DNA from 4 places in the Mesorhizobium salmacidum genome. Region 4 is predicted to be linked to each of the others. Evidence: predicted binding sites of a transcription regulator. Region 4 holds the regulator's gene; each other region holds the start of a gene.

Region 1 (4,868 bases), on a different contig from region 4:
TCCAAAGGAGTTGAACAAATGGACGCAGAAGCAGCAAAGTACATCGGCGCCGGCATCGCTTGCCTGGGCATGGGTGGCGCGGGCATTGGCCTGGGCAACATCTTCGGCAGCTACCTCTCGGGCGCGCTGCGCAACCCGTCGGCTGCCGACGGCCAGTTCGGCCGCCTGATTTTCGGCTTCGCCGTGACCGAAGCTCTGGGCATCTTCTCGCTTCTCATCGCGCTGCTGGCCCTGTTCGGCTGAGTACTGAGAAGATTGGACAGGCCGGCCGCGCTAGCGGCGGGCCTGATATCTGGGGATAGTCCATGTTCGTGACATCTGCCTTCGCGCAAGAGTCCGCGCCATCAGCCGACACCAGCCACGCTGCGACCGGAGGCGACACGCATTCCGGCACCAGCGTGCCTGCCGAAGCACACGGCACGTTTCCGCCATTCAATCCGGAGACGTTTCCGTCGCAGCTTCTGTGGCTGGCGATCACGTTCGGGCTGTTCTACCTCTTCCTGAAGCGGGTCGTGATGCCGCGCGTCGGCGGCATCATCGATGTCCGCAACGACCGCATCAGCCAGGATCTCGACCAGGCAGCCAAGTTGAAGGGCGAGGCGGACGCCGCCGTTGCCGCTTACGAGCAGGAACTGGCTGAAGCCAAGAAGAACGCCAATTCGATCGGCCAGCAGGCCAACGATGCGGCCAAGGCGGAAGCCGAGACCGCGCGCAAGAAGATCGAGGCCGCGCTCGACGCCAAGCTTGGCGAGGCCGAGGCACGCATTGCTTCCATCAAGGCCAATGCCATGAAGGAAGTCGGCAGCATCGCCGAGGACACCGCTTCGGCGATCGTCGAGGCACTGGTTGGCGGCAAGGCCAGCAAGGCCGAGATCGCGGCCGCGGTCAAATCCGTGGCCCGGTGAGGAGCGCATCATGGACGCTACATCTCTCGCAACGCTCTGGGCCACGATTGCCCTGATCATCTTCCTGGGCATCGCCGTCTACATCAAGGTGCCCCGCATGATCGCCAAGGCGCTCGACGCCCGCGCCGCCAGGATCAGCAGTGAACTCGACGAGGCACGCAAGCTGCGCGAAGAAGCCCAGCAACTGCTCGGTCAGTACAAGAAGAAGCGCAAGGAAGCCGAGCAGGAAGCTGCCGACATTGTCGCGGCCGCCAAGCGCGAGGCAGATCTGCTGGCCGCCGATGCCCACAAGAAGACCGAGGATTACGTTGCCAGGCGCACCGCGCTTGCCGAGCAGAAGATCGGCCAGGCCGAACGCGAAGCGATCGGCGAAGTGCGCGCCAGCGCCGTCGACATCGCTGTCGAGGCGGCACGCGTGCTGCTTGCCGGCAAGATCGACGCCAAGGCCGGAGCCGACCTGTTCAAGTCCGCGCTGCAGGATGTGAAGGCGAAGCTGAACTAAGCTGAACGACCAATATTGAAGAGCCGCCCGGGCAACCTGGCGGCTTTTTTGTGCAGTGCGTCAACGCTGCCAATCTCCCCCACAAGGGGGGAGATCGGCCGACACGGCTGCCGTCGTTTTACTCCAGCCCGGCGAAGCTTTCTTCTTCTTCCGTCACCTCGGCGCCGCCCAACCTGAACGGCGCAAACGAGGTGCGGTGCAGCCGAGCGACGGGGCCATGCGCCTCGATCGCCGTACGGTGCCGGACCGTGGCGTAGCCCATATGGACTTCGAAGCCGTAGCGGTCGTGATGATTGCCGCAGCCGCACATCATGCGGTCGCGCATGACTTTGGCCACGATCGAGGCTGCGGCGATCGACTGCGAGCGTTGGTCACCCTTGATCAGCGCGCGCCCCTCGCAGGGCAGTCCCGGCGGCACGTCGCGTCCATCCGCCAGCGCGAGCTTTGCCTGGATGGGCAGCCCGACCACTGCGCGGCGCATCGCTTCGAGGCTCGCCTTGAGGATGTTGCTGCCATCGATGCCCTCGGCGCTGACCGACGCCATCGAGACGCCGAGCGCGGAACCGATGATGCGCAGAAACAGCGCTTCGCGCTGCAAGTGGCTAAGCCGCTTGGAATCGTCGAGCCCTTCGGGAATGTTGGCGGGGTCGAGCACCACTGCCGCCGCGACCACCGGCCCGGCCAGCGGGCCACGGCCGGCTTCGTCCATCCCTGCGACCGGCCACAGGCCATCGGCCATCGCCTTCGTCTCGAAGGAGAAATCGGGTTTCTCGACGATTTCGAAGAGAGGCGGAGAATCAGAACGCGCGCGAGCCATGTTGCGGCGAGGTTCGCATCGGCTCTGATTCTCCGCAAGTCCCTCCGGGTCGGGTGGGGCGCCGTACCGGGAGGGCACCGTCTGCAGGCCGGGGCAGGCCGGACGGGATCTTTTTGCAGGGCGGCAATGAACAGCCGCGGTGTCTTTCGGCTTCAGAGCAGCATCAACTGCTCCTGGTCCTTACCGGCCGCGACGAACTGGTCGGTCCGCAGCGTGCGCCGTTCGGCATTGAGGCCGAGCCGCTTGGCGGTGATCTCGAAGCGCCGGCCGATCTGCCAGGCATAAGGTCCGGCGCCCTTCATGCGCTTGCCCCACTCCGAATCGTAGTCCTTGCCGTCGCGCATCGAACGGATCAGCGACATCACGTGGCGATAGCGGTCGGGATAGTGGCGCAGCAGCCAGTCCTTGAAGATCGGGCTGACCTCCAGCGGCAGGCGCAGCACCACATAGCCGGCCTCGCGCGCACCGGCATGGTGTGCCGAGTCGAGGATGCGTTCCATCTCCTGGTCGGTCAGGCCCGGAATGATCGGCGCCACCATCACCGAAGCCGGGATACCGGCTTCCGAAAGCTGCCTGATCGCTTCCAGCCGCTTGGTCGGCGTCGATGCGCGGGGCTCCATCGTCCTGGCCAGCATGCGGTCAAGCGTCGTCACCGACAGCGCCACCTTGGCGAGCCCGCGCTCGGCCATGCGCGACAGAATGTCGATGTCGCGCACCACCAGGGCTGACTTGGTGACGATGCCGACCGGATGACCGCGTGCCTCCAGCACTTCGAGGATTTCGCGCATGATCCGGTACTGCTTCTCGATCGGCTGGTAAGGATCGGTGTTGGTGCCGATGGCGATGGTGCGCGGCTGGTAGCCATCCTTCGACAACTCCTTGTCGAGCAGGCGTGCCGCATCCGGCTTGGCGAACAGCTTGGATTCGAAATCCAGGCCCGGCGACAGGCCCATGAACGAATGCGTCGGCCGCGCGAAGCAATAGACGCAACCGTGCTCGCAACCGCGATAGGGATTGATCGACCGGTCGAAGGAGATGTCGGGCGATTCGTTGCGGGTGATGATGGTGCGCGGCTTCTCCACCTGCACCTCGGTCTTGAACGGAGGCAACTCCTCCAGCGAACTCCAGCCATCGTCGAAGACATGCCGGCTGACGGGTTCGAACCGGCCGGACGGATTGATGCCCGCCGATCGGCCACGGTTGCGGTCCGGACGGACCCGCATGCCACTCTGCTCGATCATCGCGTTGGCCATCTCGGCTCGTCCTGCTCCGAAGGCCGCAATATCGGCGCGCATGATCGGTTCCATCTTCGCCCGCTCCCAGGGACTGTCCATGTTGTGTCGAATCGCTCTGCTCATGAAATTATTCCTATTTTATTGATGAGAACAAATCAAGAACTTTTCTATGGCGCGATGCAAAAACTGGCGTCGGTCAGTGGTTTCCGCTATTCGGCTCACGATGCTCAGTGTTCTCATCGAAACGCATAATGACGAGGAGGGTCTCGCCCGCACGTTGGCGACGCTGATTGGCGGCGCGGTCGAGGGCGTGGTGCGAGAGGTCGTCGTCTGCGACAACGGCTCCACCGACCACACGCATCGTGTCGCCGAGCATGCCGGCTGCCACTATGTGGGGAGCGGCGGCATCGCCGCCGGCATCCGCCAGGCCAAGGGTGACTGGCTGCTGTTTCTCGAACCGGGTGCGAGGCTGGTAGAGGGCTGGATCGACGCGGTCGTCGCCCATACGGCTAGGCAGACCATGGCCGCCCGGTTCTCCCGGGCGCGGGGCAGCCGTACGCCGTTCCTGGCCCGGGTCTTTTCCGCAAACCGTGCTCTCGCCGACGGACTGGTGATCAGCAAGCGGCAGGCGGCACCTCTGTCCAAAAAAGCCGGCACCGCCGAGGCGTTGGCGCGCGGCTTGGCGACAAAGAAGCTCGACGCCGAGATCTGGGTGGCGCCACCGAGGCAGGCACAGCGCTCTCCGAGGTGATTTTTTGCAGCTGCTCTGCGTGGCGTTGCTTTTTAAGGGGCCGATTTGCCGCGCCGCAGATGTTCGTCCAGGCGCGGCATGATCTCGACGAAGTTGCAGGGCATGTGCCGGTAGTCGAGCTGTGCCTTGAGGATGCCGTCCCAGGCATCCTTGCAGGCGCCGGGCGAGCCCGGCAGCACGAAGACGAAAGTCGCGTTGACGACGCCGCCGGTCGCTCGGCTCTGGATCGTCGAGGTGCCGATCTTGTCGTAGGAGATGCGGTGGAAAACTTCCGAAAAGCCATCCATGCGCTTTTCAAAGATCGGCTCCAGCGCCTCGGGCGTCACATCGCGGCCGGTGAAACCGGTTCCGCCGGTGGTGATCACGACGTCGATGGCCTTGTCCCGCGACCACGCCAGAACGGTGTCACGGATTTTTTCGCGGTCGTCGGTGACGATATCCCGGCCGGCCAGGATGTGGCCGGCCTCGGTGATGCGATCGGCCAGCGTCTGGCCGGATTTGTCGTTGGCGAGGCTGCGTGTGTCGGAAACCGTCAGCACCGCGATGCGCACCGGAATGAAGGCACGGCTCTCGTCAATCCTGGCCATCTCACTCAGCCTCCGATGCAATGCTGCGTGTTGCCGCGACGAACCAGTCGGGCTGGCGGCTGCGGATCTCG
Region 2 (4,868 bases), on a different contig from region 4:
TCAGGTCGACCGAGGTCTTGGCGCGGCGCACGATGAACCCCGGCACCGAAATGTTGCCGATATTGTAGGACGCCGAAGCGTCGATCGAGGAGACTTCCGGCGCGATGTCGAGGCTGACCAACCCGTCCTTCAGCACGGTCGGCGTAAAGTCCAGGCTGACGCCGTATTTCTTGTAGCTGACGGAGATCTTCCCATTGTCCTCGGAAACCGGGATCGGGAATTCGCCGCCGGCAAGAAAGCTCGCCGTTTCGCCGGATCGGGCAATCAGGTTCGGTTCGGCCAGCCTTCGTGCAAGGCCGCGCTCCTCCAACGCCTTGATGGCGATGTCGATCGAGACGCCATTGGACAGCAGCCGGCCAATGATCTCGCCAGTCCCCGCCGCCGGCACCGAGCCCGGATCGAGAGAGACATCGCGACCGCCGAAGCCGTAGGCGAAATTGGCGCTGTATTTCGCGCCCAGGTCCTGCCCGGCCTGGCGGTTGATCTCGACGAAGCGGACATTGAGCTGGACCTGCTGCGACGAGGAGATATTGACCGAATTGATCACCTCCTCATTGCCGGAGAAGCGGGTGGCGATCTTGTTTGCCTTTTCGGCGGCGACCGCGTCATCCGCCTCGCCCGACAGCACCACGCGGCCATTGGCCGAGCCGACCTTGATCTTGGCGTCCGGCACGCTGGCACGGATGGTGCTCGCCAATTGGTCGGTGTCGAGCGTCACTTCGATGTCTACGGTGCCGACGAGCTGCTTCTTCTCGTCGAACAGCGCAATGCCGGTGGTGCCGAGATTGTTGCCCAGCACATAGAAGGATTTGTCGGTCAGCGGGTTGACGTTGGCGATCTCCGGATCGCCGATGACGATCTGATAGAAGGCCGCGCTCGTCATGATCGTCTTGGGCTTGCCCTTCGCGACCTTGATCGAGGCATTCCTGGTCGACGAGACATAGACGATGTCGTTGTCCGCCCTGGCCGCGCCAACGAAGGCGAGCATGCCGCTCGCGGCCAGTGAAGCCGCCATGGCCAAGGCGCGCACGAAACGCAACAGATTCGTCATTCGATATAGGGTGTGCATCACCATGATCCCGTCCCGCCCGGTCCCCACCGGTCTTTACTTCTGGTCCCGCGAAGGGACTTGGTATTCCTCGGCCTGCGTGCCGCGCGTCACGATGACCGTCTTGAATTTCGGCTTCTCCGGCTCCTTGGCGATGGCATCGAACAAGGAGCCGGCGGCGGCCTGGGCATTGGAAGCCACGGATCCGCCGAAGGACGAGATGGTGGTGACGCCGTTCTTGCCGTCGCCGCCTTCGCTGGCGGAGCGCAGCGACAGCGACAGCGTGCCTACCGTGCGGGCAAGCGCCACTTTCTGCGCGCCTTCGGTCGTCACCTCGAGGGTCACGGAATTGGCCACCTGCGGCGTCGTCTGGCGCTCGTCGGCGCCCTGCCCGACGCTCAGCACCTTGGCGTCGGCAACGACGATCTCCGAGGTGATGGTCGAGCCGGCCGCGCCTTGCGCGTTCTTGGCGACTTCCTGGATTTCGCCGGCATCGCGGGTGAGCACGACATCGACCCGGTCGCCCGGCGTGACGAAGCCACCGACCCCAGCGATCTCGTCGGTGCGGATGGTGACCGCCCGCATTCCGGGCGTCAGCATATTGGACAGCGTCGCGCGACCGTTCGGTCCCGACAGCTTGGTGAGCAGCAACGGCTCGTTGACCTCGATCGGCGACAGCACGACCCGGCCGCCTTCGCCGAGCAATCCATCGATGGTGGCAAAGGCGCCCTGCGGCAGGGACTCCTGCGGCCACGGGATTTCGCTGAGTTTGGCGCGGTCGAGCTCCATGCCATAGCGCAACGGCGCATTGGCCACCACGATCGTCTTGAACTCTATTTTGGGTGCTGGAGCGGAGATCGACGCCGTTTTCTCCTGCGCATCGGCCTTGGCCTGGCTCTTGACCCAGAAATCCGCGGCAAAGATCGAGATCGCGCCGAAAACGGCGGCGATGCCGATCATCGTTATGGCCTTGCCCCTCACGCCGAAACCCCTGATGCCCGTCGTTTCTTGTTATGTTGGGCTCACGCTAGTCCGCATTGGTAAAGAATCGGGAATCTTGTGCGGTGGCATTCGACCGATTTCCGCCTGCTTGGTTATCGAATGGTTTTAGGGTAAGAGGGGTTAAATCCCCGAACGTAACAGGAACCTCCGTCGCCTGGCGCCAAAAAGCGTGGCAGTATCGACGTGTGATTCGCAGCACCGGACCCTATGGTTGGCATGGACGACAACAACGATCTCTTCGGCAATCTGGGCAAGCAGCAGCAACCGGTTCGCACGCCGGCGCGCCCGGCCGACCCGCTGGTGCAAGCGGCCGCCAGGCGCCCGGCCGCTGCCAAGGATGGCAGCGAGGGTTACAGCGCCGCCGACATCGAGGTGCTCGAAGGCCTGGAGCCGGTGCGCCGGCGGCCGGGCATGTATATTGGCGGCACAGACGACAAGGCGATGCACCATCTGTTCGCCGAGGTCATCGACAATTCGATGGACGAAGCGGTTGCCGGCCACGCCACCTTCATCGATGTCGAGCTTTCAGCCGATGGTTATCTCACTGTCACCGACAATGGCCGCGGCATCCCGGTTGATCCACATCCGAAATTCAAGAAGCCCGCGCTCGAAGTGATCATGACGACGCTGCATTCGGGCGGCAAGTTCGATTCCAAGGTCTATGAGACATCAGGTGGCCTGCACGGCGTCGGCGTTTCCGTCGTCAACGCCCTGTCGGATCATCTCGAAGTCGAAGTCGCGCGCGGCCGCCAGCTCTATCGCCAACGCTTTTCACGTGGCATTCCGGTAAGCGGTCTGGAGCACCTGGGCGAGGTGCACAACCGCCGCGGCACCAGGACGCGTTTCCACCCCGACGAGCAGATTTTCGGCAAGGGCGCGGCATTCGAGCCGGCGCGGCTCTACCGCATGACGCGTTCGAAGGCCTATCTGTTCGGCGGCGTCGAAATCCGCTGGACCTGCGATCCCTCCCTGATCAAGGAAAAGGATCAGACACCGGCCAAGGCGGAATTCCATTTCCCCGGCGGCCTCAAGGATTATCTGAAAGCGTCGCTCGGCGACGAATTCCAGGTGACGCGCGAAATCTTCGCCGGCAAGAGCGACAAGCAAGGCGGCCATGGCTCGCTCGAATGGGCGGTGACCTGGTTTGGCGGCGACGGCTTCATCAATTCCTACTGCAACACCATCCCGACCGGTGAAGGCGGCACCCACGAGGCCGGCTTCCGCAACGTGCTGACGCGCGGCCTGCGCGCCTATGCCGACCTCGTCGGCAACAAACGCGCGTCGATCGTCACCTCGGAAGACGTCATGATCTCGGCCGCCGGCATGCTGTCGGTGTTCATCCGCGAGCCGGAATTCGTCGGCCAGACCAAGGACAGGCTGGCGACGATCGAAGCGATACGCATCGTCGAGACCGCGATCCGTGACCCGTTCGACCATTGGCTGGCCGACAATCCGCAGGAAGCCTCGAAGCTGCTCGACTGGGTGATCGCGCGCGCCGATGAGCGGGTGCGCCGCCGCCAGGAAAAAGAGGTGTCGCGCAAGAGCGCTGTGCGCAAGCTGCGCTTGCCGGGCAAGCTCGCCGATTGCACGCAGAACGCGGCGGCAGGTGCCGAACTCTTCATCGTCGAAGGCGATTCCGCGGGCGGCTCGGCAAAGCAGGCGCGCGATCGCGCCAGCCAGGCCGTCTTGCCGCTGCGTGGAAAAATCCTCAACGTCGCCAGCGCCGGCAATGACAAGCTGGCCGCCAACCAGCAGATATCGGACCTGATCCAGGCGCTCGGCTGCGGCACGCGGTCAAAGTACCGTGACGAGGATTTGCGCTACGACCGCGTGATCATCATGACCGACGCCGACGTCGACGGCGCCCACATCGCTTCGCTGCTGATCACCTTTTTCTACCAGGAGATGCCGGCGCTGGTACGCGGCGGCCATCTCTACCTGGCGGTGCCGCCGCTTTACTCGATCAGGCAAGGCGGCAAGGTCGCCTACGCCCGCGACGACGCGCACAAGGACGAGCTTCTGCGCACCGAATTCACCGGGCGCGGCAAGGTCGAGCTCGGCCGCTTCAAGGGCCTGGGCGAGATGATGGCTGCGCAGCTCAAGGAAACCACCATGGACCCGAGAAAGCGCACGTTGCTCAGGGTCGATGTGAACGAAATCGATTCTGCCACCAAGGACAGGGTCGATGAGCTGATGGGCACCAAGCCCGAAGCTCGCTTCCGCTTCATCCAGGAACGCGCCGAATTCGCCGAGACGGAAGTGCTGGATATCTAGCCGCTGGCGAATTTAGCTTGCGTTCCTGACATGGAGACCAGCATGTGACCTGGGCGCGGCTGAAAACCTATTTCGAGACGAGCCTGGCCGGGCTGACGCAACCGACGCGCTCCGACTGGATTTTCGCCCTGCGCACCGTTTCAGCCGGCATGATCGCGCTTCTCGTCGCCTATGCGCTGAAGCTCGACCATCCGCAATGGGCGATGATGACGGTGTTCATCGTCGCCCAGCCGGTTGCCGGCATGGTGCTGGCGAAAGGCTTCTACCGGCTGCTCGGCACGCTTGCCGGGGGTATCGCGGCAGTCGGCATCACCACGGCGTTCGGCACCGGCCCCTGGATTCTGGTGACGGTGCTTGCCGTCTGGATTGGCATTTGCACCTTCGTCTCGTCCCTGCTGCGCAATCCCGAGGCCTATGGCGCCGCCCTTGCCGGCTACACCGCCATGATCATCGGCCTGCCCGCTTTCGGACAACCGCATCTGGTCGTTGACCTCGCGGTCGCGCGTTGTGCCGAGATCGTGCTCGGCATCGTTTGCGCCGGCCT
Region 3 (4,868 bases), on a different contig from region 4:
TAACGACGTGACCGAACATAGAATGTATATCTTCCGCTAGTTGCATGTCATTCACGTTGACCCAAACCACGTGTTGGGCGATTTGCCTGAGCGTACCTCCGCCATATCCACAAAGACCCAACGTAACTGCGCCATGATCATTGGCGTATCGAACGGCACGCAAAACGTTTTCCGAGTTTCCGCTTCCCGAAATTGCAATGACTAAGTCGCCCTCATTGAGAATGTTCTTCAGTTGCTCGACAAACACATCTTGGAAAGAAACATCATTCGCGTACGCGAATGTAAGGCCCACATTGTCGACCAGCGTCCGACCACGAAAAGGGCGTTTTGTAGATAGATAGATAGATACTCTTATTCCAGTCCGTGATGAAATGCAGCGCTGTCAGGGAACTGCCACCATTTCCAAGCGTGATGATCTGCTTTCCATCCTCCTGGGCGTGCGCGACCAAGGCCACTGCATTGTCAAAGCTTTTGTGGTCTAGTGAAGCCTCGGCGAAATCGGCACTATCGTTAACGGACTTCGCTGTGCACGATTGCCGTGAATGCTTAGGCTGCGGGACGGCGTCGTCTGGCGGACCATTGAGGAAGGAGCAGGGATCAGATCGTCGCCTGCATCCATCCCAGCCCACCCTTTAGGATGAGGATGGCTACGACTTTCTGAAAGCCCTTCAATTCGCCTTCCCGATCTCGGCCGCCTTCATTTTGGCCCTGAGCTTGCCCACGCGTGCAGCCAGCGTATCGGGGCTGCCAGTTTCACCCGCCCTTTGAAATCCGCATAGCTTCGACACGATCGCTTAACTGCAGTTTGATGTTCCAGGCATGGCCGAGGGCTGATGAGTTGGACCTTGGTCGTATGGAATTCCGCAATGGTCCTATCCCATGTGAACATTCGGAACCGACCTCATCGTTGGTCATTGTTCCCTCAAATACACTGAGGTTACACGATGTTCAGCAATAATGAGACGCGTATCCTTGAGATTGGACTGTTCGCGGCTGTACCGATCTGTGTTGCTATCGCTGCGCTGGTTGCCCTCTTCACCTTGGCGCAACCGTGAAGGAGTACGCGACAGGAACCCCCTCATGAATCGCATCCTCTTTCTGACGGCCGACTTCCTTTCGCGCCCACCTGGCTTTTATGTCATGGTTGTAGCGATGGTGCTGTTTACCGCGCTGGTACCGTTCGGCCTAACGAATGCCGTTACCTATGCCCTGTCGGTAGCGGCCATCGTGATCACTGGCGTTGTGCTCATCCAAGGCTATCGGGACACCGCCGCCCTTCATGCCAAGCTCGATGAGATCGTCGTCTCATTGAAAGAGACCAGAAACGATGTTGTCGGGTTAGAGCACGCCGAACCCGAGGAGATCCGGGCAAAGCTAGTGATGCTCGAAGAGGAAGCGACTCAATCGAACGTGCTGCCCCTATCCCGGGACGCGTGCAAGAAGGATCGGACTCGCTCATAGCAGCGTCACGGTACATGGGCTAATGGCCTTCTCCGCTCGTGGGGCAGTCGCAATCGTGCGCCGTCAAAGTGACGCGCTGCGCCGTCTCCAGCGTTGAACGGCTAGCGCGGGAGGTTCGGTTAGAGTTTCAGCTTAGCCCTTAAGGCATCGATGCGCTTGGATGCCTCGGCCTTACTAAGCCCTTGTTCGAAGCTCGCGGCGTCATCGGCCTGCTCACTCAGGGTCTTCAAGTATGAGGCTTGCGATGGCGTCATTGGATCGTCTCCACTAACCCATTCATCAGGGTCCTTGTCAATATTGGCTGAAACATCAGCATTGTCGGTTAGGTTCTGCATTTGAGGTCTCCTGTCTGAGCAGGAGAGAATGTCTCTGATCTCCTTTTGTTCCGTAAGGGAATTGTCACGAGCCGCGGTTCTCGACAAGATAGCCAGCCCTGAGGGGCGCGCTGGATGGGCGGCGATCAATCCATGCATTCATCGGCGGCGTCGGCAATTCCTACCCGCCTCATTGGCACAGGGGTGCTCGGCCTAATGGAGGCAACGGGGCAGAGACTTGCGATTTCACGCAACCAAGTCAGTTTGCCGGCATTAATATCAGGAACGCGCCGGAGGAGGTCTATGCTACACTATAGCGTGTCCCGGGAATTTGAGATCGGTGACGAGGTCACCTTGACGGGTACGGTCAGCACGATGCTGCCTAGCGGACGCGCCAAAGTAAACATTCCATCGTATGACCGACCCTATTCGGTTGATCCTCCACCTAAAACCCGTGCTGGAGATAAGGTCGTTCTTGTTGGAGACATCATCCGCATCGATCGCAAAGCCGACAAGTTGACGGTGCGGACTGACTGCGGCGGCGTGATCACCGTCGGACGCTCGGCGATTACCAGGCTGAGAAAGCACCGGCCTTCCTCCCACTGACGCTCACCGCCGGAGAGCGCGCCCACAATGGTCTGCCGCGCAACTCGCCAGGTGAGCGCTAGCTTTCCTATTTGGGTTCACCGCAGCGGTCGCCGAGTCGGCGCTTCGGCCGAACCGGTGAACGCGTGATCGGAATGCCGAAAAGGCGGGATATCGGAATGGGGAGGAAGTTGACAGCATTTGCGGTCATGGTCGATGCTGTCGCAAACCTCGCCTATGGCGAGAAGCTCACTTGATCGCCATTCCTGAATCGGTACAACCCGTCGCCCCAATCAGCGACGGGCCTACCCGCACTTTGGTCAGTTATAGACCTTGATGATCTTGCGGGTGCCCGGGTCCACGAGAACTGTCCGGTTGTGGACCACGACATAGCGGTACTTGACGTTGGGAACTTCGCGAAGCTCGACGGTGTCGGGAAGCGCGGCACCGACGCTGAGTTCGACGCCGGGGACTTCCACGGACGCGAGGGGCTGCTTGTGCACGTACTCCTGAATGACCGTGTCCTGTTCAGGCGCGATAACGACGTCCTGGGCTGCAGCGACGCCGACACCGGCAAGGAGCAGAAACGAAGCAGCGGCGGCGGTGAAATGCATTCTCATGTGACAGCCTTCCTGTGAGCTCGGGCATAATCGCCCCGGACCCAACGTGTCCGAATCCGAAACGTTCCGAGCCCGTACCTAAGTCCGATTGCGTCTCGTACTTTGGGCTTGGAATGATGCTGAAAAGGTCTGCGTTCAGCAAAACCAGGAACCGTCACATGACTGGCGCCGTTAACCGCCGCAAATTTGGAGAAAGCGTCATGGAAAAAAGTATTGGCCAGGCACGCTGGTTGCTGGCACCGGTCTTCGCGATGGCGATTACTCTCCTGGCAATCGGCGTAGCTCTTGGATGACGAGGGCGGCCAACGGGATCCGCGCAGCTATGTCCCTTCCTGCGCGGATAGGGCTCGCCCGCTGCTCGCAAGTGTGGCGTGCGAGCCCTCTAACCAGCACTCATCGAGGCGACCAACACGATTTCTGGAGGGTGGCTTACTTCGACCCGGAAACCGCTCCGTGCGGTTTGAGCGCGGCAGCGGATGAGCACGGGCCTGAATCTTTGTACGCGGACTTCGCTTGGTACATCATAGGTTAGCGACAGATCGTGCGCTGTGCCGCATAAACGCGAGGTCAGCGGGCAATGCTCCGCTGCTTGGGAGACCATCGCACTCTCGCTCGTTTGGAGACGCTTGATGCTTGACCGGCCCATTCGCACGGACACCTTCTACCCCAATGATCTGGATACGCTCCGTGCGGTCTTCGACGCGATGTGCCAGGAGTTTGACGTTCTCCCGGACACCGCGGCAGCACATTCCATCGCGAGAGAGCTGATCAGGCTTTTCCAGACCGGGATGACGGAACCGGCCATGCTGATGATTGCCGTGCGCGCGCGTTGGCAGGGCGATTGGAAAACGGAAGACAGCAACGCTGCCTGATGTTGACGGTCAGGTGCGCACAATCGCTCTGAAGCCCGGATTTCTCAATAGCCGGGCCGCCAGTCAAGTTCGATCCAGACTGGCGCGCGATCGCTTGGCTTGTCGTGTCGTGCTGGAACATCGAACAATCCAGATAGTTCACCACCAATGGAACAAACCAGGCATGACAGCCACGCCAGTCACCCGAACGCCGAGGCCGAAGACGTGCTGATCGTCGGAGGCGGGCCGGGGGGACTGACCGCGGCCCAGTATCTTGCCCGCTTCCGCCATCGCGTGCTGGTGGTCGATGCCGGCGATCCCCGTGCCGCCCTGATCCCGAGGAGCCATAACTGTCCGGGCTTTCCCGAAGGGATAAGTGGCCCCGATCTTCTGGATCGGCTCCGACGTCACGCGAGCTTGTACGGAGCAACCGTGATGCGGGGGCAAGTCTTTTCGGTGGCCTCTGCCGACGGAGGCTTTGACGCTGAGACCTCGATCGGCACAATCCGCGCGCGTAAGGTCTTCCTGTCGACCGGAATTATCGACACGACACCCGTCTTGCCTCGCATGGCGGAGGCAATTGCCGCAGGTGTCATTCGGCTTTGCCCGGTGTGCGACGCATACGAGGTGATCGACCGGAAGATAGGGTCGTCGGGCAGGGCGACAGAGCCTTGCACGAGGCCATTTTCCTTAGCCGATTCACGCCACATGTAACGATGCTGGGGACCCACGCATCGGACTTTTCAACCAGCACGCGTCGCGCGGCCGGCGAAAGAGGGATACTCATCCATCACACTCTCGACAGGCTCAGCCCGGCTGCTGACGGGTGCACGGCGATGTTGCAAGACGGAACGACATGCCGCTTCGATGCAGTCTATGCGGCATTGGGCTGCAAGGTGCGCTCCCAACTCGCCCTGGGCCTCGGCGCGAGATGTTGCGCGGAGGGCTACGTCACGGTCGATGAGCACCAGCAGTCGTCCGTCGACGGCATGTACGCGATCGGTGACGTTGTAAAAGCGCTGAACCAGATAGCCGTC
Region 4 (4,868 bases):
TCGCCAACTCCATCTCCTGCCGCACGCAGAATTGTGCGCGTGCGCCGGCAAATCGGCCCGATATCCTTGCCTCGCCTGCGTCACGGCGTGGCCAAGGCGGCGGAGCTGGAACTCGACCGGGGCATCGCCTTCCTGCTGGTGCCGGTCTGCCTGGCCGTTGGGGCGATCTGCTACTTTTCGCTGGCGTCCGAGCCCGATTTTGCAAAGCCTGTCGCGGTCGTGGTTCTGGCGGCGGTCTGTGCATTCGTCTCGCGCTCCTGGCCGAAAACCCATCTGTGTTTCATGGCACTGCTGTTGTGTGTGCTTGGCCTGCTCGCGGCGAAGGTCGAAACATGGCGAGCCGGAACCCGGATGCTGGGCTCGGAAATCTCGACGCAACTGACCGGCCGCGTGATCTCGCTCGAGGAGATGGAGAGCGGCCGCATCCGGCTGACCATGGACGTGATTTCGACCGCCCGGCCGAAACTGCGCTACGCGCCTGAAAGGGTCCGGCTTTCGGCACGCAAGATACCGCCCGAAATGACCGCCGGCTCGCTTGTCACAGGTTATGCCAAACTGCTGCCGCCGACCGGCCCGGTGCGGCCGGACAGCTACGACTTCTCCTTCGACAGCTATTTCGCCGGCATCGGGGGCAGCGGCTTCTTTCTCGGCAATCCAACGGTTGTCTCCGCCGAAGCCGGTGAGATGCCGCTGCCGGCACGCGTGTTTTCAGGCATCGAAAATGCCCGCGAAGCCATCGCCGACCACATCAGGGGCAGCATTGGCGGCGCCGAAGGCGAGATCGCGGCGGCGCTGATCGTCGGCGTGCGGGCCGGCATTCCCGATGAAGTCAACGAAGCGATGCGGCGCACCGGCATCTATCACATCATCTCGATTTCGGGTCTGCATATGGCCCTGGTGGCCGGCACCATCATGGGTCTGCTGCGCGGCGCCTTCGCGCTGTTTCCAGGCTTTTCCGCGCGCCGGCCGGTGAAGAAATACGCCGCCGCCGCCGCACTGTTTTCGATCGCCGCCTATCTCGTCATTTCGGGCGTCGTCGTCGCGGCCGAACGCAGCTTCATCATGCTGGCGGTGATGCTGATCGCCGTCTTGTTCGATCGCGCGGCGCTGACCATGCGCAATCTGGCGATCTCGGCGATCGCCGTTATCCTGGTTTCGCCGCACGAGGTCGTCGGCCCGAGTTTCCAGATGTCGTTCGCGGCAACCGCAGCCTTGGTTGGCGCCTATGCCGGCTGGGCCGACCACCATGCGGGAAAGACGAGGCCTCCGCCGCCAAAGCGATCCCTACCCGGATTTCTGACGCGAAAATTCCTCTTGGCGACAGGTGGATTGGCGATGACGTCCATCATCGCCGGCAGCGCGACGGCACTGTTTGCCATCTGGCATTTCCAGCGGGTGTCGCCGCTCAGCCTGTTCGCCAATCTGGCCGTCATGCCAATCGTGTCGATCGTGATGTTCCTGGCCGTCGCCAGCGCGTTGCTGATGCCGTTCGGGTTGGATTGGCCGGCTCTCTACCTCATGGGCAAGGGCCTGACAGCGATGATCGCCATATCGGCGTGGATATCGGAGCGCTCTCCGGTCGATGGAGTCGGACTGATTTCGCAGCAATCCGTGCTGCTGGTCACCGTCGCGCTGGTCATCGCGACGATGGCGACGACGTGGCTCCGGCTCACGGCGGTGCCATTCGCGCTTGCAGGTCTGTTGACTGTGTCGCACACGCGCACGCCCGATGTGCTGATCTCGGAAGATGCGCGGCTGGTGGCTCTGTCGATCGGCAATGGCGAACTGGCCGTCAACCGGGAACGTCCGAACGAATTCGCAGCCGACAATTGGAAACGCGCTCTGATCTCCGAAACAATCGTGAAACCGGAAATGTTCGAGAAGACGGACGGGCAATTCGATATTTCCGCTCCCACCGACCTGCCGCAGGGATCGCCGTTTTATTGCCGCGAAGGCCTGTGCCTTGCCAGGCACCCTTCCGGCGCGATCATCGCCTATGTCGAGGATCGCAAGAACACCTGGAAGGCCTGCGCTTTCGCCGACCTGATCGTCGTCAATGACGCGACCGCCTATGACGCCTGCCATAATCCGCTGGTTCTGGTCGTCACCAAACGCCAGCTCGCCCGCAAGGGGAGTGCCGCCGTTTTCTTCGATCCCCAATCGGCCACGACCCCGGCTGAGATCGAATTCGCCGTCGATGGACCGTACCGGCCCTGGCACGAGCAGCGAAAATTCTCACGCGAGGCGAGGGGGCTGGCCCCCTATAAAAAGGCCGACAAGCCCGATGGCAAGCCAGTTCAGTAGCGCCTGATCAGCCCGACGAGCTTGCCCTGCACCTTGACCCGATCCGGTCCGAAGATGCGTGTTTCGTAGGCTGGATTGGCGGCTTCGAGCGCGATCGAGGCGCCCTTGCGGCGGAACCGCTTCAGCGTTGCTTCCTCCTCGTCGACCAGCGCCACGATGATTTCGCCCGGACTTGCTGTATCGGCATTGCGGATGATGACCGTGTCGCCGTCGAAGATACCGGCCTCGATCATCGAGTCGCCCTTGACTTCCAGCGCATAGTGCTCGCCGCCCATGATCATGTCCGGCGGCACCGAAATCGAATGCGTCTGATGCTGGATGGCATCGATCGGCACACCGGCGGCGATACGACCCATGACCGGGATGGACACGGCTGAAACAGCATCGTCGTCGTTGCCGACCGCGGGCAGGCGCGAAGGCGCCGTCGCCGGCCTGATCTGGCGGCCGGGACTGCCTTGGCCAAGGCTGCCCTGGATGACGCTTGGCGAGAATTTCTTTGCCGAATTGAGGCCCGGCGCGATCGAGTCCGGCAGCCGCAGCACTTCCAGCGCGCGCGCCCGATTGGGTAGCCGGCGAATAAAGCCGCGTTCCTCCAGCGCCGTGATCAGGCGATGGATCCCCGACTTGGAGGCAAGATCGAGTGCTTCCTTCATCTCGTCGAAGGAGGGCGGTATTCCGCTTTCCTTGAGCCGTTCGTGGATGAACATCAGCAGTTCATGTTGCTTGCGTGTCAGCATGGCGGCCCCCAAGGCATTGAACGAAAGGTCTGAACCAGAATCGAAAAACAAACCCAGAACAAACACTATCCGTTCCAGTTGTGTTCCGCAACCATTTAAAGTTTAATGAATTTGTTAACGCGTCTGAAGTTTTTTGCCGAGACAGCGGACTGCGGCCGACCCTTTCCGCGATCGGCAGGCATTGAAATCGTTTTGGTTAATGGCCTGTGGCCTATCCATTGATGGGCCTTGGCATCAGTCTTTCGGAGGGCTCTTCGCGGGCGGATTGTACAATTTATGGATCCATTATTCGCGGAACGAAACGAAACCAAAACGCCAACGATTGGTAGCTTTGGGGCGGCGATGGATCCGGGCGTTTGGCCCATTCCGGCCAGCGCATGCCAATAGGCGTCGCGGAAGCGCTGAAGTCACCCGGAACCCGCTTTCAAGCTGCCGGCGCGGGCGGCGTATTTGGTCGCGCCGCTGTCTTCGCTGTGGACATAGACGTGCAGGGTATAGCCGATATGCGCCGTCATCAGCGCCTTGGCCCGCTCGACGTCACGATCGAGTGCAGCTTCCATGATCGCTGTATGGTGTTCGATCGCAATCGCTTCGCACAATGCCTCCATCGCCTCTTCATAACCGTCCTTCAGGCCAGCCGCGGCCCGCAATGTCGGCGCCAGGCCGAGAAAACGATGATGCCGTCGCAGCTGATCGGCGATGGTCGAGCGGAATCGCATGAGCCAATTGGAAGTCGCCGCGCTCAGCAGCGCCGCATGGAAAGCTTCGTGGTTCTCGTCCCATTTATCGACGGCCGCATCCGAAGGATCGTCGACCGCGGTCTTGCAACGGGAGAGCCGGTAGTGGGCGGTGACAACGGCATCCTCCCACTCCTTGCCGCCTTTTTCCATCGATTCGAGGAACAGGGGTATCTCGACCACCATCCTGGCGCGTGCCAGGTCCTCCAGTTCGGCCCGCGATACCGGAGCGACGGTAAAACCACGATTGCTGATGGCGGTGACCAGGCGTTCGGCCTCTAGCCGCGACAAGGCTTCGCGCAACGGCGTCCAGCCAACACCATAGGTGCCGCGCAGCGCACTCAGCTTGAGCGGGGCCCCGGGCATGAGGCGCGTCGTCAGGATATCGCGCCGCAACAGCTGATAGGCTGCCTCCGTCTTTGTGGAGATCGTTTGATCCTGCATCGCGGTCCATCCATCGTCTGCCAAAGAAAAATTATATATGATGTGGGGGCATGGCAAGAATTATATATAATGTTTGACACGGGTTGGCGGACTGACCATGATCGCCGCAGTAGCCGCGCTGCAAGCGGCGTCGATCAAATCTGGGAGGAAATGATGTTGAAGTCGAAATCCGCTTGGCTGTCGGGGTTGTTGTTGGCCGGCGCATTGATGGTGAGCGCCGGCAGTGCCGCCGCCGATCAAATCCGCATCGGCATCGCCAATTTTGGCGAGCATCCGCAATTGAACGCCGCCATAGCCGGCTTCAAGAAGGCGCTGACGGACAACGGCTTCGTCGACGGCAAGGACGTCGTCTATACGGAGAGCCATACCAATTTCGATGCATCGCTGGTGCCGCAGATGATCGCAAAGCTGCAGGCCGAGCAGCCCAAGCTGATCTACACCATCACCACGCCGGTCTCGCAGATCGCCAAGAAAGCGCTCGCGGGCTCCGGCATTCCGATCGTCTTTGCCGCGGTCACCGATCCGGTGGCGGCCAAGCTCGTGCCGTCGTGGGACTCCGGTGATGAAGGCATGACTGGCGCCACCGATCTTCAGGATGTTGCCGCGGTGATGGCCTTCACCAAGAAGCTGTTACCAAACGCCAAGC

What was found. The regulator LexA, encoded in region 4, represses DNA repair genes until DNA is damaged. The targets are predictions, from matches to a motif close to TGTTCNNNNTGTGTTCNG.
Region 1: the regulator LexA is predicted to act here: its motif matches at 3,606-3,623, upstream of O7A60_RS21230 (PA0069 family radical SAM protein).
Region 2: the regulator LexA is predicted to act here: its motif matches at 2,179-2,196, upstream of parE (DNA topoisomerase IV subunit B).
Region 3: the regulator LexA is predicted to act here: its motif matches at 1,832-1,849, upstream of O7A60_RS24000 (DUF3072 domain-containing protein).

The regions. Positions count from the first base shown of each region.
Region 1 is NZ_JAPYKS010000016.1:64,300-69,167, forward strand. It holds gene O7A60_RS21210 (F0F1 ATP synthase subunit C) at 19-243, shown strand; gene O7A60_RS21215 (F0F1 ATP synthase subunit B) at 306-905, shown strand; gene O7A60_RS21220 (F0F1 ATP synthase subunit B) at 916-1,407, shown strand; gene O7A60_RS21225 (ribonuclease HII) at 1,526-2,224, opposite strand; gene O7A60_RS21230 (PA0069 family radical SAM protein) at 2,377-3,531, opposite strand; gene O7A60_RS21235 (glycosyltransferase) at 3,683-4,210, shown strand; gene moaB (molybdenum cofactor biosynthesis protein B) at 4,243-4,797, opposite strand; gene O7A60_RS21245 (4-(cytidine 5'-diphospho)-2-C-methyl-D-erythritol kinase) at 4,799-4,868, opposite strand, start outside.
Region 2 is NZ_JAPYKS010000010.1:18,968-23,835, forward strand. It holds gene O7A60_RS15025 (type II and III secretion system protein family protein) at 1-1,015, opposite strand, end outside; gene cpaB (Flp pilus assembly protein CpaB) at 1,106-2,029, opposite strand; gene parE (DNA topoisomerase IV subunit B) at 2,267-4,324, shown strand; gene O7A60_RS15040 (FUSC family protein) at 4,369-4,868, shown strand, end outside.
Region 3 is NZ_JAPYKS010000020.1:3,947-8,814, forward strand. It holds gene O7A60_RS23990 (SIS domain-containing protein) at 1-373, opposite strand, end outside; gene O7A60_RS23995 (low affinity iron permease family protein) at 1,081-1,461, shown strand; gene O7A60_RS24000 (DUF3072 domain-containing protein) at 1,581-1,796, opposite strand; gene O7A60_RS24005 (hypothetical protein) at 2,130-2,381, shown strand; gene O7A60_RS24010 (DUF1236 domain-containing protein) at 2,681-2,980, opposite strand; gene O7A60_RS24015 (hypothetical protein) at 3,139-3,273, shown strand; gene O7A60_RS24020 (hypothetical protein) at 3,610-3,852, shown strand; gene O7A60_RS24025 (NAD(P)/FAD-dependent oxidoreductase) at 4,000-4,545, shown strand; gene O7A60_RS24030 (NAD(P)/FAD-dependent oxidoreductase) at 4,443-4,868, shown strand, end outside.
Region 4 is NZ_JAPYKS010000009.1:142,373-147,240, forward strand. It holds gene O7A60_RS14420 (ComEC/Rec2 family competence protein) at 1-2,304, shown strand, start outside; gene lexA (transcriptional repressor LexA) at 2,298-3,041, opposite strand; gene O7A60_RS14430 (GntR family transcriptional regulator) at 3,449-4,222, opposite strand; gene O7A60_RS14435 (ABC transporter substrate-binding protein) at 4,376-4,868, shown strand, end outside.